DNA from 3 places in the Corynebacterium hiratae genome. Region 3 is predicted to be linked to each of the others. Evidence: predicted binding sites of a transcription regulator. Region 3 holds the regulator's gene; each other region holds the start of a gene.
The links. Region 3 encodes LexA, which represses DNA repair genes until DNA is damaged. Its sites were predicted from a motif close to CGAACANNTGTTCG; they were not measured.
Positions count from the first base shown of each region.

Region 1: the regulator LexA is predicted to act here: its motif matches at 1,873-1,886, upstream of FME68_RS11165 (HNH endonuclease signature motif containing protein).
Region 2: the regulator LexA is predicted to act here: its motif matches at 4,433-4,446, upstream of FME68_RS07405 (error-prone DNA polymerase).

Region 1 covers NZ_VIOG01000014.1:21,193-26,907, reverse strand. Annotated here, with positions in the region: gene merA (mercury(II) reductase) at 1-103, opposite strand, end outside; gene FME68_RS11170 (heavy metal-responsive transcriptional regulator) at 212-601, shown strand; gene FME68_RS11165 (HNH endonuclease signature motif containing protein) at 884-1,855, opposite strand; gene FME68_RS11160 (MFS transporter) at 2,042-3,232, opposite strand; gene FME68_RS11155 (D-arabinono-1,4-lactone oxidase) at 3,334-4,617, opposite strand; gene FME68_RS11150 (alanine racemase) at 4,614-5,715, opposite strand, start outside.
Region 2 covers NZ_VIOG01000007.1:25,293-31,007, forward strand. Annotated here, with positions in the region: gene FME68_RS07385 (PH domain-containing protein) at 1-27, opposite strand, end outside; gene FME68_RS07390 (PH domain-containing protein) at 24-473, opposite strand; gene FME68_RS07395 (helix-turn-helix transcriptional regulator) at 532-792, shown strand; gene FME68_RS07400 (hypothetical protein) at 800-1,270, shown strand; gene FME68_RS07405 (error-prone DNA polymerase) at 1,277-4,414, opposite strand; gene FME68_RS07410 (MetQ/NlpA family ABC transporter substrate-binding protein) at 4,579-5,469, shown strand; gene FME68_RS07415 (methionine ABC transporter ATP-binding protein) at 5,486-5,715, shown strand, end outside.
Region 3 covers NZ_VIOG01000005.1:71,003-76,717, forward strand. Annotated here, with positions in the region: gene ptsP (phosphoenolpyruvate--protein phosphotransferase) at 1-379, shown strand, start outside; gene sugR (transcriptional regulator SugR) at 485-1,267, opposite strand; gene lexA (transcriptional repressor LexA) at 1,640-2,362, opposite strand; gene nrdR (transcriptional regulator NrdR) at 3,140-3,598, shown strand; gene hrpA (ATP-dependent RNA helicase HrpA) at 3,603-5,715, opposite strand, start outside.

The DNA of each region.
Region 1 (5,715 bases), on a different contig from region 3:
CCACCATCACGACGCGCTTGCCCAGTCCGGTGGCCCGGATCGCGGCCGCAAACGCTCCGCCGCCGGAACCAATAATCGCCAGATCGAACTTTTCGTTTGTCATTCCAGATGTCTCTTCCCTGTGGTTCAAAAGTTCCTATGGAACCATTGTGAACCTTCCAGTACAATGGAAGGTCAAGTGTGGTGGCCATTGGAAGGGGAATCGGCGAACATGAGGATCGGACAGCTTGCGGAAGCAACCGGAACCACGACCAAGACCCTGCGGTTCTACGAGGAGTCGGGCCTGCTCCCTCCGGCCGAGCGATTGGCCTCCGGCTATCGGGACTACGCCGAGGATGCCGTGGGTCGGGTCGGGTTCATCCACCGGGGCCAGGCCGCCGGGCTGACCCTCGCCCAGATCCGCCAGATCCTCGACATCCGCGACGGCGGCCAGGCGCCCTGCGAGCACGTGCGCGACCTGCTTGACGTGCGCCTCGCTGAGATCGAGCAGCAGATCGCGCAGCTCTCCGTGCTGCGCGACACTATCGCGGACCTCAGACAGGACGCCGCACACCCGGACCCTGAAACGTGCAGCACCGATCAAGTGTGTAGGTACTTGTAATCCAATTGGGCACACCTCCTTAGCAACCACGCTATGCGAGAGTTGCAGCTCGACGAGAGCCAGGATGACAGGATTAACCGCCAGGAGCTATCTATAAATAGGGACTATTTCTTACCTGGAAGTAACATTTTGGCGGTTGAGGATAATACCTTTGGTGCATTTTGAGCCAAAGTAAAAATAGTCCCCTACGGGAAGACGGAAATAAGACAGTTCCCGGTGGACAAGAACAGTCTTCGCGAGCAGGTAGTTGGTGGGCCCTTGCGTTCATAATTCTGTGCACCATCACCACCATGATCGACAGGCGAAAACCAGGTTCTTCGGGTGGGTTGGCCCGCCTTCGGCCCAGTTGTATCGGTGATCCAACTGGCTGAGAAAAGCAGGCTCGCCGCATCCGCCGACCCGGCAGGTACCGTCGCGGCCTTCGACAAGTTTGCGCATGATGATTCCTGGCTGGTAGCCATCGGCCTCTTTTATCTCTTCGGTTAAATCCCGCATCTTGTCATGTGGCATGGGCTCAGCTCGCCAGCCGAAGCCTTCAATAAAGGTCGGTGCATCCTCAATATCGCAGGCCTGGTAGGTGTGGAGCACCACGGTAGCTGGTGGCTTTATCTCACCGGAAAGCAGTTTGATGACTGCCTCAGCGACAGTGATGTCTTCCTTGGCGGCGGTCTGGTGGATGAAGGCATCGAGTTTAATGCCGGTGTCTTCCCCAACCTGCAGTTCCAGCCAGGCAGAGGTGCCGTTAGAAGAAAACCGGTACGTATCTTTAGGCCGGGTATCTTGGTAGGCGATGGAATCATCCAGGGTTTTACAAATATCGCGGACTTTGCGCCTGATTTGACTACGTGTAGGAAAAGCTTGGTTCGGCTTAGAAGGGGTGAAGAAGTCAGCCAGGAGGGTGTCGATAAAATCCAGGGTTTCATCAGTCAAGGCTGTCAGTGCTGACATGGGTTGATCGATAGCAATGAGGGATTCAATGTCGAGCAGGCAGTGGGTGTCTTGTATGGCTTTGACTTTCGGCAGACTTTCTAGCCGGTGGATAGCACGCAGGCCGGATTTGATGTGGCCTTCCGGCAGTGACCAGGCGGCGACTAGGGATAGTGCGGTGGTGTTGATATCGGCGTGCAGGCTGGGCATGGCCCCGACCCAGGTTTTATAGGTGGCCCGGCGTGCTTTGGAGCGGGCTATGGCGTGTGGGTTATTCGGGTTGGTGGTGGAAAAGAAGAAGGTTGGCGGGCGTGTGACAGTGGTCATGGGTATCTCCCCCGAGATAAACATGTGTTAGAAGAAGTGTTCTAACCATGATTCTAGTGCCACACACCCCGTATGGCCATAGCTCGTGGTGAATTCGTGTCAAGTCGTTACTATAAACGGGGGTAGCTACCCCACATTAGCCAGCACATTCGATGGCTGCCGACAGGCATGCCATCGACGTGGAGTCTATTCGTAGCGCACGTCACCGCGCGCAATGTCCTTGCGTCCGTGAACAAAGAAGTAGACCACTGAAGCAACCAACATCAAAGCCGCCAGCATCCAGTACATGGCGGAATATCCCGTCGCGGAGATAACCTGCCCCAGCAGAATCGGCCCGAAGCCGATGCCTAGGTCCAGCAGCAGGAAGAAGGTCGAGATCCCCGCACCCATCTCATGCATCGGCACCAGGCGCACAGCGATTGCCTGACCGGCCGGAAGGATAGAGCCATATCCGATGCCCACCAAAGCACCCGCAGCAATAATCTGCCAATCAGCGCCAGCCGAAGCCAGGACAGCCAAGCCGGCGATAAAGAAGACGAGCGAGGAGTAGATGATGATGTTGTCACCGCGCCGATCCTGCAGCTTGCCCAGCACAAAGCGCAGGATGAGACTCACAACCGCATAAGCCAAGAAGAAATAGCTAACGCCCTTCTCCAGACCTGCGTGAGCGGAATAGCCATTCAGGAAGGTAATGATGCCCGTATAAGCAACACCGACCAAAAGGATAAAGACGCCGAACGGCGCCACCGCCGGGTGCACAATATTCCCCAGCGAGAAGGAGACGCTGCGATGCTCCTGCGCCGGCGCTTTGACGATGAGCCCCAAGCCCATGGCCACTACCGTCAGCGTCAGCGCCACCAGAAACACGGTGTTATAGCCAGCATTGTGGACAATCGCAAGACCTGCCGCCGGACCAAAAGCAGTGGCCAGTGTCGTCCCCAAGGCGAAGTAGCCGGTTCCCTCAGCGCGGCGATGGTCAGGAATCACCGATTGCACCACGGCCATCACAGCCGTCGAGGCCACCGCATAACCGAAGCCATGCAAGATACGGACAGCGAACAACAGTGGCAGAGACTGAGCTGGGAAATACAGCGCCATCGCCACAGTGACCACGATGAGGGAGACAACCAGCGAGCGCTTCCGCCCAACAGCATCCACGATGTAGCCCGAAAAGAGGCGGGCAATCGTCGCCCCCACCACGAAAGCGCTTGAGGCAAACCCGCCCGCCGTGTCCGAAGCTTGGAACTGCTCGACGGCATAGAGCGCCATGATGGTCACAAGCAGATAGAAGACCGTAAATTGGGCGAAATTCACCAACCACGCAAACACGAATGTCGGCGTAATGAGGGACTGGGATTCAGAGGACGTTTGAGACACCTTCTTCAGCAGTGTTATGGAATTAAGACTTCCACACGCTACCAAAGATCAGAGATACTTTCGAATCCATCCTCAGGGTCGTGCCACGCTTGACGACGTCCCTATCCGAACAGTTTTCGCAGGTAGGGCGAGCCGAACTTCCAATCAGGGTCCATCTTTTCACGCAGCTCGCAGAACTCATCAAATCTTGTATAAAGTTGAGCAAAGTCGCTCCGAGACAGGGAGTTCATCTTGCCCCAGTGCGGGCGCCCGCCCGCTGCGCGCAAGATGGGCTCGAGCTTCGGCATGTAATCCTGCGGGTTGAGCGCACGTGGAATGTGGAAGGCAATGTACATCGACTCGCGGCCCGATGCCGTCGAGAGTGCAACGTCATCCGCTGCCGTCGTGCGCAGCTCCATCGGAAATCCGATGCGCCAATCCTGCTCGTCGATGAAGCGGCGGATTTCGCGGACGGTGGCGGGGCCGTCGGCAAGCGGCACTGCGTACTCCATCTCATGAAAGCGAACCCGGCGCGGACTAACGAAAACGTCGTGGGCGGCGGAACGATAGCGGTTATTGGAGATGACCGATGTGGCGAACTTGTTGAGCGTCGGAATCGTCCCCGGAATAAGACGTCCCAGCGCCAGGGCGGCGGCGAAGGCGCCGTTGCCGATGAGCTCGTCGTCGATAAGCGCCTTGAGACGTGAGCGGCGCTCCCCGTTCGGTTCGAGGCGCGTATTGGCCTTGACCATCGCGCGGTCGGTGTGCGGGAACCAGTAGGACTCGAAGTGGTCGACGCCCCTAGAGAGCTCCTCCCAGTTATCCATCAGCTCATCGAAGGCAATGCCGGACTCCTCAGCCAGCAGGTCAAAGGCATCCACGCACTGCATTTCGACTTCGACAACCACGCCGAGCGCGCCCACGCTGACGACCACGAGGCGAAGGAGTTCTGGGTCTTCGTCGATGGAATAGGAGCGGGTGTTGCCGTCGGCGTCGATAAGCGTCAGCCCAGTGACCGTGCCTGCAAAGCCCGTGTAATTGATGCCGGTGCCGTGGGTCGAGGTGGAAATCGCGCCCGCTAGCGATTGCGGGTCCACATCCCCCTGATTGGCCAGGGCAAGACCAAAGGGGCGCAGAAGGGCTGGGACATCACGTAACCGAGTGCCCGCCAGGAATCGGACGCGTTTGCGCTGCTTATCGACGCTCACCAGTCCACTCACGTGATCGAGATTGAGCATCGTCTCCTCCCCCGCTGCGATGGGAGTGAAGGAGTGGCCGGCGCCCACCGCACGCACGCTGCGGGAGCGACTGATGATGCCAGGAATCTCATCGATTCGGGATGGCTGTACAAACTCCTGCGGTTTCGTGGTGACCGATCCTGCCCAATTGCTAAAAGTTGTTGTCATCGGAGTGTCCATCCTTGTCCTCTATAGGTGTCCCATACATCAACACCGTCGTGTCCGACGGCGAGGAGGTGGTCGACGTTTTCTGTCATTTCGCCGGCCTTGGCGTGGCGGAACCACACCAGATCCTCGACGTTCAGAGCGGCCCCATGCAGCGGGGTCTGCACCTCACCGGCCCCCTCCGTGCTGGAGTAGCTCAGCCCTGCCGGCCACACCGGAACCGGAACGCGGTCCTTCGCGGGCGGCCCGGAGGCGATCCAGCCTCCGGAGTTGACCGTGGCCCAGCCCGGCGCGGGCACACGGGAAACCTGGCAGACGAAGAACGCGGCCGCCTTGTGGTTGATGCCGGTGAAGTCATCGAAGATCGCTGGCGTGTAGAAACCGGAGCCAGCGGCCAGCTCGGTCAAGGTTCCCTCGGCCGCGGATTCCTGGAGGCTGCCCGTGCCGCCGCCGTTGACGAATTCGATGTCCGCCACCTCCCGCGCTGCCTCCACGCAGGCTCGGCGCCGCGGGGCCAAATCCGCCATGGACTTGGTGCGCAGCCAGCGCTTGACCGCTCCCACCGGACCCGGCAGGCCATCCGCAACGGATGCCACTTGCCCCTCATAAGCCATGAGACCGACAAGCCGGTGCCCGCGCCGAAGAATCTCGCGCGCAAGCACCGAGACCTGTTCCGGCGTACGCACGGGTGAGCGCCGCGGGCCGATAACCGCGCCCGGCAAGTGGAGGGTGCAATCAATGTCGATGGCCACACGCAGGGAGCCCTCAAGCAGGTCTAAGAGCTCAGCACTATCCACCATGATGGTGATAGCCTCGCGCGCGGTGTCATCCGCTGCGAGCTCACGCAGAGCCTTGCGGTTGACGCTCGGGTAGGCCACCACGATGTCACGAAAACCCTCTCCCACCAGATGCAGCGCCTCCGGAACGGAATAGGCGAGGATGCCACGGTAGCCCTCGTGCTCGAGGGCACGGCGAAGTGCTGCCACGCTGCGTATTGACTTCGAGGCCACGCGGATGGGCAGTCCCCCGGAGCGGGTCGGCATTTGTGCAGCGTTGTAGTCGAATGCGGCGAGGTCGATGACGCCTACGGGCGCTGGGCTT
Region 2 (5,715 bases), on a different contig from region 3:
GGCGTCGACAAGCGCGCGGTCCTTCACAGCCCACTCATCCTCTCACGTGCCTTGACGGCGAGGCGCTCGCGCAGGGCGTCGGCGTCGGCAGCAAGGAGGCCGGGGATGGTGGCGTCGCTGCTGGGCGACGCCGTGTGCAGCTTCACCTTCTTCAGCCCCATCGCCCGCTCGACGGGGCCGGCGGTGACGTCGACGAATTGGATGCGGCCATAGGGCACGACGGTGAAGGTGTGCCAGATTTTCCCGCGGGTGACGAGCAATTCGTCGGCGGTTTCCTGCCAGCCTAGGTTTTTGACCTGCGCGGGGATGAGCCAGAGCTGATAGAGCGCCCACGCAACGAGCGCTCCGGCGACCCAATAGAGCCAATCCCACCAGAAATACGCCGCCGCGGCCGCCAGGGCGGCAAGGATGACGTCCCAGCTCAAGCGCGAGATGTAGCGGGCTTTAGTGAGTGACGGGGATACGGGATTCATGCCGCCACTTTAACACGAACCCTTGACAAGTCGTTGTGTTTATACAACACTGTGGTGCATGTCCCCAAAGAAAAAGCCAACCCGCCCACTATTTAACCGGGTCCGCGTGCTCCGCGTTGAACGGGACATGACGCGCGCACAGCTTGCCGACGCCATCGGGGTCAACCCCCAAACCATCGGCGCTCTCGAGCGCGGCGACCACTCCCCCAGCTTGGACCTCGCCTTCAACATCTGCGAAGTTTTCAATCTACCCGTGGAAGCCGTGTTCTCCCGGACCGAATTCACCCCCATGTCCTCCGAAATCTACCGAAAGGACTAAACCACACATGTCCGCCTCTATTCCCGATTCCGTTAAGACCCGCAAGCGCTACATCACCCTGACCGACCTGTCCACCGCCCTCATCATCGCTTCCATTCCCCTGCAGTTCTGGAGCGCCTTTACCTCACTCATGGTGGCCGCCCTTGGAACTTTGCTGTGCGCGTTGATGACCGCTCGCCTGCGCGCAACGATTGGTGCCGCTGACCTGCCCACGACGGAACTTGATGAGTACCAGATGCAGCAGCACCTTGAGGCCCGCGACGACGGCCTCAAATTCTCCCTCGCAGCACTCGTCATCTTGCTGCCAGTGACTGGCCTTATCGCCTGGGGTGCCCGAACCATGCCCATCATGGATGGAGTATTCGTATCCCAGCTCTACCTCAAGATCATCCTGCTGCTCATGGTGTGGGTGCCCTTCTCTGTGGCGCGTTCCCTGGCAGGAAAGATGAACCGCGACGAGCTCATTTCAAAGGAATAAGCACCCCTAGCGAAAATCCCGCGAGCCGCGTGAGAGCGCCTCGCCGAAGGCCAACGGCTCCAGCTGGTCCGCAGCAACGGTGACCGCCCCGGAGGCGTTCTGCACGATGCCGCGCACGATGAGCGCGGGCGCTGTTCGCGCGGTGACTTTATCCCGGGCCCACAGGCCTGGCGTGACCATCACGTTCATCAACCCGGTCTCATCCTCCAAACCAAAAAAGACCACCCCGCCCGCTGTCTGCGGGCGCTGGCGGTGCGTGACCACCCCGGCGATGCGCACGCGGGTGCCATCCTCCACTGCCGGCAAATCCGCCGCGGATAGGATGCCGCGGGCCTGCAATTCCCCGCGGACCTGCTCCATCGGCTGCTGGTTGTGGGTCACGCCGGTGCTTGCCACGTCCGCCGCCATGAGCTCAAAGGCGCTCATCCCCGGCAAAGACGGCGCCTCAATCGCCGAAAGCCCTGGCAACATCCCCGCCCGTTCTGTTGCGGCCACGCCCGCCTGCCACAGCGCCTGGCGGCGGTCCACGCCAAAGACATCCAAGGCCCCCGCCACCGCGAGGGCCTCCACGTGATCGACGGTGAGGTCGGCGCGGCGGGAGAGATCGGGGACGTCGCCAAACGGCGCGGCCGCTTCAATGCGATCGGCGGCCTTATCACCCAACCCCTTGATGAGGTTAAGCCCCAAGCGGATACGCGCCTGACCATCCGAGCCCACCACCACGCGCGCCTCGCGGCCCGACTCGTTAACGCTGACCGGCAGCACCTCCACCCCGTGGCGGCGGACATCCTGAATAAGCGACTGCGGCGAGTAGAAGCCCATCGGCTGCGCGCGCAGCAGGCCCACGCAAAACTGCGCCGGGTAATAGCGCTTAAACCACGCCGAAAAGTACACCAAGGAAGCAAAAGACTGCGAGTGGGACTCCGGGAAGCCATAAGCAGCGAAGGCCACAATCTTGGCCCACAACTTATCCGCCACCTCCCCGACGATCCCGTTGGTTTCCTCCAAGCCCTCATAAAAGCGCTGCTTGAGCGCTGCCATCTTGGCCGGCGAGCGCTTCGAGCCCATCGCGCGCCGCAGGTCATCCGCCTCCGCGCCGCTGAACCCGGCGGCATCAACCGCAATCTGCATGAGCTGCTCCTGAAAGAGCGGAATCCCCAGTGTCTTGCCCAGGGACTTCTCCAGCACCGGGTGGTCATAGGTCACCGGCTCCTTGCCATCGCGGCGGCGCAGGTAGGGGTGCACCGAGCCGCCCTGGATGGGGCCCGGCCGGATGAGCGCGACCTCCACCACGAGATCGAAGAAGACCCGCGGCTTGAGCCTCGGCAGCGTGCTCAGCTGCGCGCGTGATTCCACCTGGAACACGCCCACTGCATCCGCGCGGCAGAGCATGTCATAGACTTCCGGGTCAGCCAGGTCCAGCTCCCACAGGTTGACCACCCGGCCGGTGCTCTCCTCCACCAAGTCCATCATGTGGTGCAGCGCTTCGAGCATGCCCAGGCCCAGCAGGTCGAACTTCACCAGCCCGGCCGCGGCGCAATCATCCTTATCCCATTGCAGCACCGAACGATTCTCCATGCGCGCCCACTCCACGGGCACAACATCCGCAATCGGCCGGTCGCACAGCACCATGCCGCCGGAGTGAATGCCCAGGTGGCGCGGCTGACCCAGAAACTGCTCGGCCAAGCATTCAACGTCCGAAGGCGCGAGCGCAATGCCCTTCGACCAGGCATCGGCCGAGCCCTGCGGGTAGCCCAACGCGCGGGCGGCATCCCGCAACGCCCCTTTGCGGCGGTACGTAATCACGTTGGCCACCTGCGCCGCCTTCTCGCGGCCGTGCTTGGCGTAGACGTACTGGATGACTTCCTCGCGCCGGCCGGATTCAATATCGATGTCGATATCCGGCGGGCCATCACGGTCCGGGGAGAGGAAGCGCTCAAAGAGCAGTCCCGCGGAAATCGGCTCCGCATTCGTAATCCCTAGCGCGAAGCACACCGCCGAATTCGCCGCCGAGCCGCGCCCCTGGCACAGGATGTTCTCCCGTTTACAAAAGTCCACGAGATCACACACGATGAGGAAGTAGCCGGGAAAGCCCAGCTGATTGACCACACCCAGCTCATACCGCATCTGCTCCCACGCCCGCTCCCGAATCTCCTTAGGCCGCGTGGCATAGCGCGCTGCCGCGCGCTCGAAGGTGAGGTGCTCCAGCCAGGACATCTCGGTATAGCCTTCCGGCACGTCGAAATCAGGCAGGTTCGGGGCCAGCGCCTCCCACGTGAAGCTGCATTCCTCGAGGACGCGGACGGTTTCGGCAATGAACTCGGGGCGCTCAGGCAGCAGGCGCGCCATCTGTTCCCCGGAGCGCAGCCAGGACGAGCCCATGGGGTGGGAGCTGGGGGAGGCGTCGGCAAGCGCGAGGCGTCTGGACAGGGCTTGTTTGGCTCCAGCCAACCGCGCGTGTTCACGCGTGGCGGCAGCCGGGCGCGCAGTGGCAATGGCGCGCGAAACCGGCAAGGAATCCAACAGTAGGTGGTGGTCCGCGTCCTCCGGGAGCTGGGTACATGCATACTCCAGAACCATGCTGTCTATTTTTATTCCCTCGACCAAAAGATCGAAATGCTCTACCCATTCCCAGCCCACCAGGAAGAGGCACTCGTCCTGCAGCTGCGCACCAATCTCCGGCAGGGAAGGATAGGACACGACCCCCTTCTCCCCCGCCTCCATGTGAGCGCGGGAGATAAGCCGAGATAGACGCCGATAGCCCTCCGGGGTGCGCGCCAGGACGGTCAGCGGAGCTGGGTCGAGACTGAGCTCCGCCCCGAAGACCGCGGGCAGGCCAACTTTGGCGGCGGCCTCCGCAAACTTCATAAGACCATAGAATCCATCCCGATCTACCAGCGCAATCCCCCGCAGGCCCAGTTCGACGGCGCGCGCCACGAGCCCCTCCGGCTCGGAAGCGCCACACAGAAAGCTATAGGAGCTCACCGCATGCAGCTCGGCGAAAGGCACGGCGGAATGCCCCACCTTCGGCGCGTCCGTGGCCTGCGGTAGGTGGTCCACCGAGACCGGGACGGGCCCCGGGCGACCAGAGAGAATCCTCTCCACCCGGGACCACGGCAGCGCCTCACCCCCATTGAATCTCATAGCCCCACACACTATATTCGAACACAGGTTCCAGTCAAGGTTTTCGTTGAACAATTCTCCGAATAGACAAAGCGGTTCAATCGTTGCTAGTTTTTCGTGCAGCGCACAAATCCTGCGGTGACACGACTTGCCGCACAACCAAGAAGGGACACTAGGAACCCACCATGAGCATCCGTCGCGTACTTGCTGCCACCTCGGCAGCCGTCATCGCCGCAACCGGCCTGGTTGCTTGCTCCTCGGACTCCGCTGAGTCCAAGGATTCCGGCGAGGCCATCACCAAGGACTCCACCATCACCATCGGCACCACCGACGCCAACATGGAAGAGTGGGCCGTCTTCCAGGACCTGGCCAAGGAAGCCGGCTACGACGTCAAGCTGGAGAACTTCGCCGACTACAACACTCCGAACCAGGCTCTGGACCAGGGCCAGCTGAGCACCAACAAGTTCCAGCACCTGAAGTTCCTGGCTGAGTACAACAAGGGCAACGGCACCGATCTGGTCCCGCTGGCCTCCACCGAGATCTACCCGCTGGCCATCTACTGGAAGGACCACAAGGACCTCGCTGGCATCGAGGGCCAGGAAGTCGCCATCCCGAACGACTCCACCAACCAGGGCCGCGCCATCGGCCTGCTGGTTCAGGAAGGCCTGGTCACTCTCAAGGAGAACAGCCCGCTGACCCCCACCCCGCTGGACATCGATGAGGACAAGTCCAAGGTTAAGGTCACCCCGGTAGATGCTGCCCAGACCCCGGCCGCCTACGGAGAGGGCAAGCCGGCCGTCATCAACAACTCCTTCCTCGAGCGCGCCGGCATTGACCCGAAGTCCGCCGTCGCTCAGGATGACCCCGACTCCACTGAGGCTGAGCCCTACATCAACGTCTGGGCCGTGCGCGCCGACGACGCCGACAACGAGGCCCTTCACGAGCTGGCCAAGCTGTGGAAGGACCCGAAGGTCACCGAGGCCGTCCTGAAGTCCTCCGGCGACACCGCCGTGGCCGTCGACCGCTCCCAGGAAGAGCTCCAGGAAATCCTGGACCGCCTCGAAGAGCAGGTCTAAGCCCCGCGTAATCCACATGTCCCCCGCGCTCACGCTTGATTGCGTGACCCGGGGGATTTTGCCCGTTACTCCCTCCTCACTCATCACACGGACACGTACAAAGGAAACCCACGTGACTGAACAAACTGGCGCCCACCGGGGCACCCGGATTGAATTCCGCAACATCACCAAAGTCTTTAAAAACAAGAAAACCACCACGAAAGCGCTTGATGATGTCTCTTTGACCGTCGAGCCCGGCGAAATCAT
Region 3 (5,715 bases):
CATTGGTACCAACGATCTCACGCAGTACACGATGGCCGCGGACCGCCTATCGCCCCAGCTGGCCTACCTGACCGATCCGTGGCAGCCGGCCGTGCTGCGTTTGATCCAGCACACGTGCGTAGTGGGTCGCGATAATAATGTGCCGGTTGGTGTCTGTGGCGAGGCCGCCGCCGATCCCATGCTCGCTTGCGTGCTGACTGGCCTTGGCGTCACCTCGCTGTCCGCAGCGTCGACCGCAGTTGCGGGCGTTGGCGCACAGCTGGCTGAGCTCACACTCGAGCAGTGCCAGAAGATGGCGGAGGCGGCTATCAACGCCGAAAGCCCAGCAGATGCGCGATCCGCAGTGATTGCGCTGCTGGAGGAATACCAGACTGCCTAGTAGCTCTAGCTTGGTTTAGGCCGCTGCTGAAACAGGGAGGTGTGGTTCCCCGAGAGGCCCCTCGGGGAACCACACCGCCCTTACGCGGTCGTGGGATGAAACCGCCTATTTCTCCGAAGCGATAATCACGTCGATGCCGTGCTCGCGCAGGGCTTCGACGTAGGCGGCTGGAGCAGCGGCGTCCGTAATGACGACATCAATCTCATCGAGCGAGGCAAAGCTGACCAGATAGTCATTGCCGAGCTTCGACGAGTCACACAAGACGACGACGCGATGCGCGTTGGTAACAAAGGCCGACTTGATAGCTGCTTCCTGTGAGTCCGCCGTGGATAGCCCATGGTCGATGGTCAGGGCGTTGGTGCCGATGAAAGCAACATCTGCGCGCATCAGCGCCATGGTGCGAAGGGCGGTATCGCCGACGACGGCTTGGGTGATCGCGCGCACCGTGCCGCCTAGGAGCTGCACCTCGGAAACACCATTGCTGGCCAACGAGAGGGCGATCGGTAGGCTATTCGACACAATGCTGAACTGGCCAGCAGAATAGCGCTGTCCGATGAGGTCAGCGAGGGCGTTGGTGGTAGTTCCAGCGTCGATGAAGATACTGCCCCCGTCGGGAAGCTGCTCTAGTGCGGCGCGGGCGATAGCCATTTTCGCGCCCGTGGCGGAACGCTGACGAGTATCGAGTGTAAATTCTGCAGTCTGGAACGATTGGGAAGCAACCGCACCGCCATGAACGCGGTGGACAACTCCTTCCCGGTCTAAGACCGCGAGGTCGCGGCGAATCGTCTCAGCGGTAACATCGAAGCGTTCGGAAAGCTCAGTGACATTGACTCGGCCTTCGACGGCGGTCAATGACGCAATTTGTCGGCGACGCTCTTCTGCGTACATAGTTCCTCCCAGTGAAGTTTGCCTGTGGTAGTCGCTGCGCCCGGCGGTGATAATAAGTGGGGCCGGGGCATGTGAGCGAAGAGAGCAACGAATGTTGCGGCGATGCTTCTATTGTCCCACTGAATGCGAACAAAACGGAACCAAACAAATAAAAGCTCACATTGCTGGCGGCAAACGTGCGAGAAAAACAATGTTTATACTGCATGTTTGCAAATGTGTGATGTCGGACGCTTAAACGGCGCGATTCGGACATGTACACACACAAGGGGGTAAAAAGAAAAAATCCCTCCCTCCAGTTCGCCCGCACCGAGTGGAAATAAGCGGTGGCGTGGGCAACCGGTTGGGGGAGGGATAGTTGTGGCTTAGGGGTGCCTAAAGCTTGCGGAACACCGATACAACCTTGCCCATGATTTCGGCCTCATCGCCCTTGATGGGAGCGTAGGCGTCGTTGTGGGGGAGGAGCCACACTCCAGAAGAATCGCGGTGGAACTCCTTTACAGTTGCTTCTTCGCCTTCGAGGAGTGCAGCGACGAATTCGCCTTCTTCGGCGACGGACTGGGAGCGGATAATAACCCAATCGCCATTGAGGATTCCGGCGTCCTGCATAGAGTCGCCGACGACCTGCAGCATGTAAAGCTCGCCGCTTCCCAGGATCTCACCTGGCATGGGGAAGTAGCCGTCGATGTTTTCTTCGGCGGTGATAGGAGAGCCCGCGGCGATGCGGCCGACTACTGGGATGTAGTTCGGCGTTGCTGCATCCTCGGGGACGTCGGGAGTGGACTGCCCTGCTGTGGTGTTGGCCTGCCCGGCTTTGCGGCCCGGCTTCTTTGGATCGTCGGCGCCGGGGAAGTGGCGCACATCAACGGCGCGCGGCTTGTTTGGATCGCGGCGAAGAAAGCCCTTCTCCTCTAGTTGCTTCAACTGATAGGCCACGGAAGACGTGGACTGTAGGCCTGTTGCATCGCCGATTTCTCGAATGCTTGGCGGGTACCCGCGCAGCATGACAGCGTCATGGATGACTTCCAAGATGCGGCGCTGACGGGCGGAAAGTGAGTCGAGGGTAGGTTGGTCGCTTCGCTTCGGCTTGCGGGGCATTCTTACTCCTTGGGCTATCGGTGTGCGCAAAACAGCGCGTCGGGTTGAGGCGTGCAGGACGCTGGTGGGCATCGCGGTGACGTCTCGTTGGTTGCTCATCGTGGCGTGCGCCGTATTGGTGTTTCCGTTTCCTTTTTAGCACGTAAAGAAAAAATGTTCGACTAACGCCGCTTGGATGTGGACAAACTTTCGAGCGCCTGCTATAAATCGAACATACAGACCAAATCGAACGGTTGGTCGATGGAAGTGTTCGACGATGTCGAACCTCGCTCTTACACTTCAGGCATCACCACAATGAAGAAGAAGTCCTGGAAAGGAACTGTCATGGCCATTGCACTTAATACCAGCTCTGCTCTGCATGGAGTAACTCCCGAGAAGTCCGGAAAGGGTCCTGTGCTCGTCCCGCCCGCGGCCGTGTGGGAACCTGAGCGGTGTCACTCGTTCGCGTTAACGCGTGAAAGTGGTTTGTCGCGTGTTCGAACGCTCGAGCCGAGAGATAGAACACAGGGGCGCACAGATCGAATAGGGGATTCCTCAGTTTCATACCAGCGTGCTGCGTCCCTACCTCGCCGTAGCGGCTCGAACGTAGGTAACTATGTTCTTGGAGCAGTTTTCGGTGCAGCGGTATTTATCGGCACCGTGTGGGGTGGTCTTAGTATTGATGGTGAGGCCCCTAGCGCTAGCGGTGCATCAGCCACAGCGGTTGTTTCTTCGCGCTAGACTTCCCGAGGGGCCGGAAGGCGTCTGCGCAGCGGTCGAGAGGAAGGATACGGCACAGTGTATTGCCCGTTCTGTCACAACGAACAGTCACGAGTGATTGACTCCCGAGTGATCGACAGTGGAACGTCAATTCGCCGACGTCGCGAGTGTGCTGCGTGCCGAGGCCGGTTTACCACCATCGAGAAGGCTGTCTTGTCGGTGGTCAAACGTAATGGCTTGGCCGAGCCTTTCAGCCGGGACAAGCTAATCCGCGGCGTGAAGCGCGCGTGCCAGGGGCGGGATGTTAGCGATGATGCCTTGAAAAAGCTTGCGCAAGAGGTCGAGGAAACCGTGCGCAGTCACGGATCGTCACAAGTCAACGCCAACGATATCGGCCTCGCTATCTTGGAACCCCTGCGTGACCTCGATGAGGTGGCCTATCTGCGCTTCGCCTCGGTATACAAGTCTTTTGAGAGCGCCGACGACTTTGAATCCGAAATTCGCCTCATGCGCCGGCGCGACCGCGACAGCTTCTAACGTTTTAGCGCAGCTTGTCCGCGGCTTTTTGGATTCTCCGCACGGACACCGCATGCGCGGTACCCAGGCGTTGTGCGAAGAGCGATACGCGCAACTCCTCGATCATCCAGTAGATGTCCTTGACCTCACGGGTCTTCTCGCGGCCGGCGGGCAGCGTGCGTAAACGATTGTTCAGATATGCCTTCGCTTCGTCGACATCGGCTTGGCGGTCGGCATCCCGATCCGTGTCTAGATTCATGTCCTCGAGCCTGATGCGCGCGGCTTGGATATAACGCGGCAGGTGGCGAAGGTGCTGCATGCCGTGCATAGTGATCGCATTCGGGGGCAACAAGAACTTCAGCTGATCGCGAATATCATCGATTGCCGGCCCCTCCCACTGTTTGAGCTCAGCGTTGAGGTTCGAATACTCTGCCAAACCAGGTGCGATCGCGACCACCGCCTGGCGGACGCGGCCTGGCACCTCCGGTTTAACCGCGTTGAGAAGAGTGGTGAATTCACCAGGACTTCGTACCGGCCCGCCCTTCTCCATCATGATGTCGCGTACTGCGGCGACCCGAGCATCGTTGACGAGACCTTCGGCCCCGCCGTGCGGGTAGGCGTCGACAGCAACCCGCTGCTGCAGGGGTAGACCCTTGACCATATGCTGCGTGTTTACGGAAATCTCTCGGAGTAGCAGCGTCAGGGTGGTGGTGATCATGGAGGCGTCGGCAGCCGCCTTGGTTGGATGCACCTTCAGCGCCACGCCCTCCTTCGTAGCCACAAGCGCAGGATAAGCGGTGACCTCATGTCCATCGACCACCGTGGTCACTTCCTCATCGATAGCGCCCAGCGTGTCTTCCGACCATTCCTTGACGGAAGCGGATTCGGCGGCGCGGCCGACGCGCGACACGGAGGAAGAGATATGCCCGGCTTGGCGTTGCACGAGCGCCGTCAAATCGCGGTCGGAATCGATAATCTTGCCCCGCTTGTCCACTGCGGCATAGTTCATGCGCAAATGGGGCGGGAGCTGATCAGGGCGGAAATCAGCCGCGTTGATACCCTGGCCGCCCATGTCCCGCAACACCGCTGCGAGCTGGTCGATGAGCGCTCCTTCATAGGGAAGGAGCTTGGGCAAGGCCCGCTCAGCGAACTCGGGGGCCGGAACCACAGTACGGCGCAGCGCTTTCGGTAGCGAGCGGATCAGCTCAGTGACAAGCTCTAGACGCAGGCCCGGCACGAGCCAGTCGAATCCCTCAGTATCCAATCCAGCCAGCAGGGGAACTGGAACCCTGAGCGTGACGCCGTCAAGCGGGTCACCTGGCTCGAACTTATAGGTCAGGTCGTAATCGATGCTTCCCTTCAACCACCGATCCGGGAAGGCGTCCTCGGTGACATCGTGGTCATCCTCGAGGAGTGCTTCTGGGTCGAAGTCCAGAGAATGCTTGTTTTTCTGTTTCTTCCACCACGAGTCAAAGTGCCGGGCAGTGGTCACAGATTCCGGGATGCGCTGATCGTAGAAGTCGAAGAGCGTGTCCTCGTCCACAACGAGGCCGCGGCGCCGTGCTTTTTCCTCGTATTCGGAAGCCTCGGCAAGCTTGCGCTTGTTGTCGTGGAAGAAGTTATGGTGGGTGGTCCAGTCGCCGTCGACAAGCGCATTGCGGATGAACATGTCACGTGCCGCAACGGGATCGACGCGATGGTAGGGAACGGTTCGATCGGCCACCACAGTGACACCGTAGAGGGTCGAGCGCTGGGTGACTACCGCAGAGCCTCGCTTGCGCGACCATGTCGGGTCCGAATAGTTGTGCTTGAGCAGGTCCTTGGCCAGCTTTTCTACCCAAGCGGGGTCGATGGCCGCTACGTCGCGGGCCCACAAACGTGAGGTCTCCACCAGCTCGGCCGCCATGAGAAACTCTGGCGGTTTCTTTGCTAGTGCTGATCCGGGGAAGATGAGGAAGCGGGTATTTCGTGCGCCAATGAACTCCTTAGAGTTTCCATCGCGTGCGCCGATATTGGACAGCAAGCCAGACAGCAGGGACATGTGGATGTCATCCGCGCGGCGCTCGGTGCTCTCCTGGGTCGTCCACCCGAGCTGCTTAGCGACATCCCTGAGTTGTCGAACCAGATCAAACCACTCG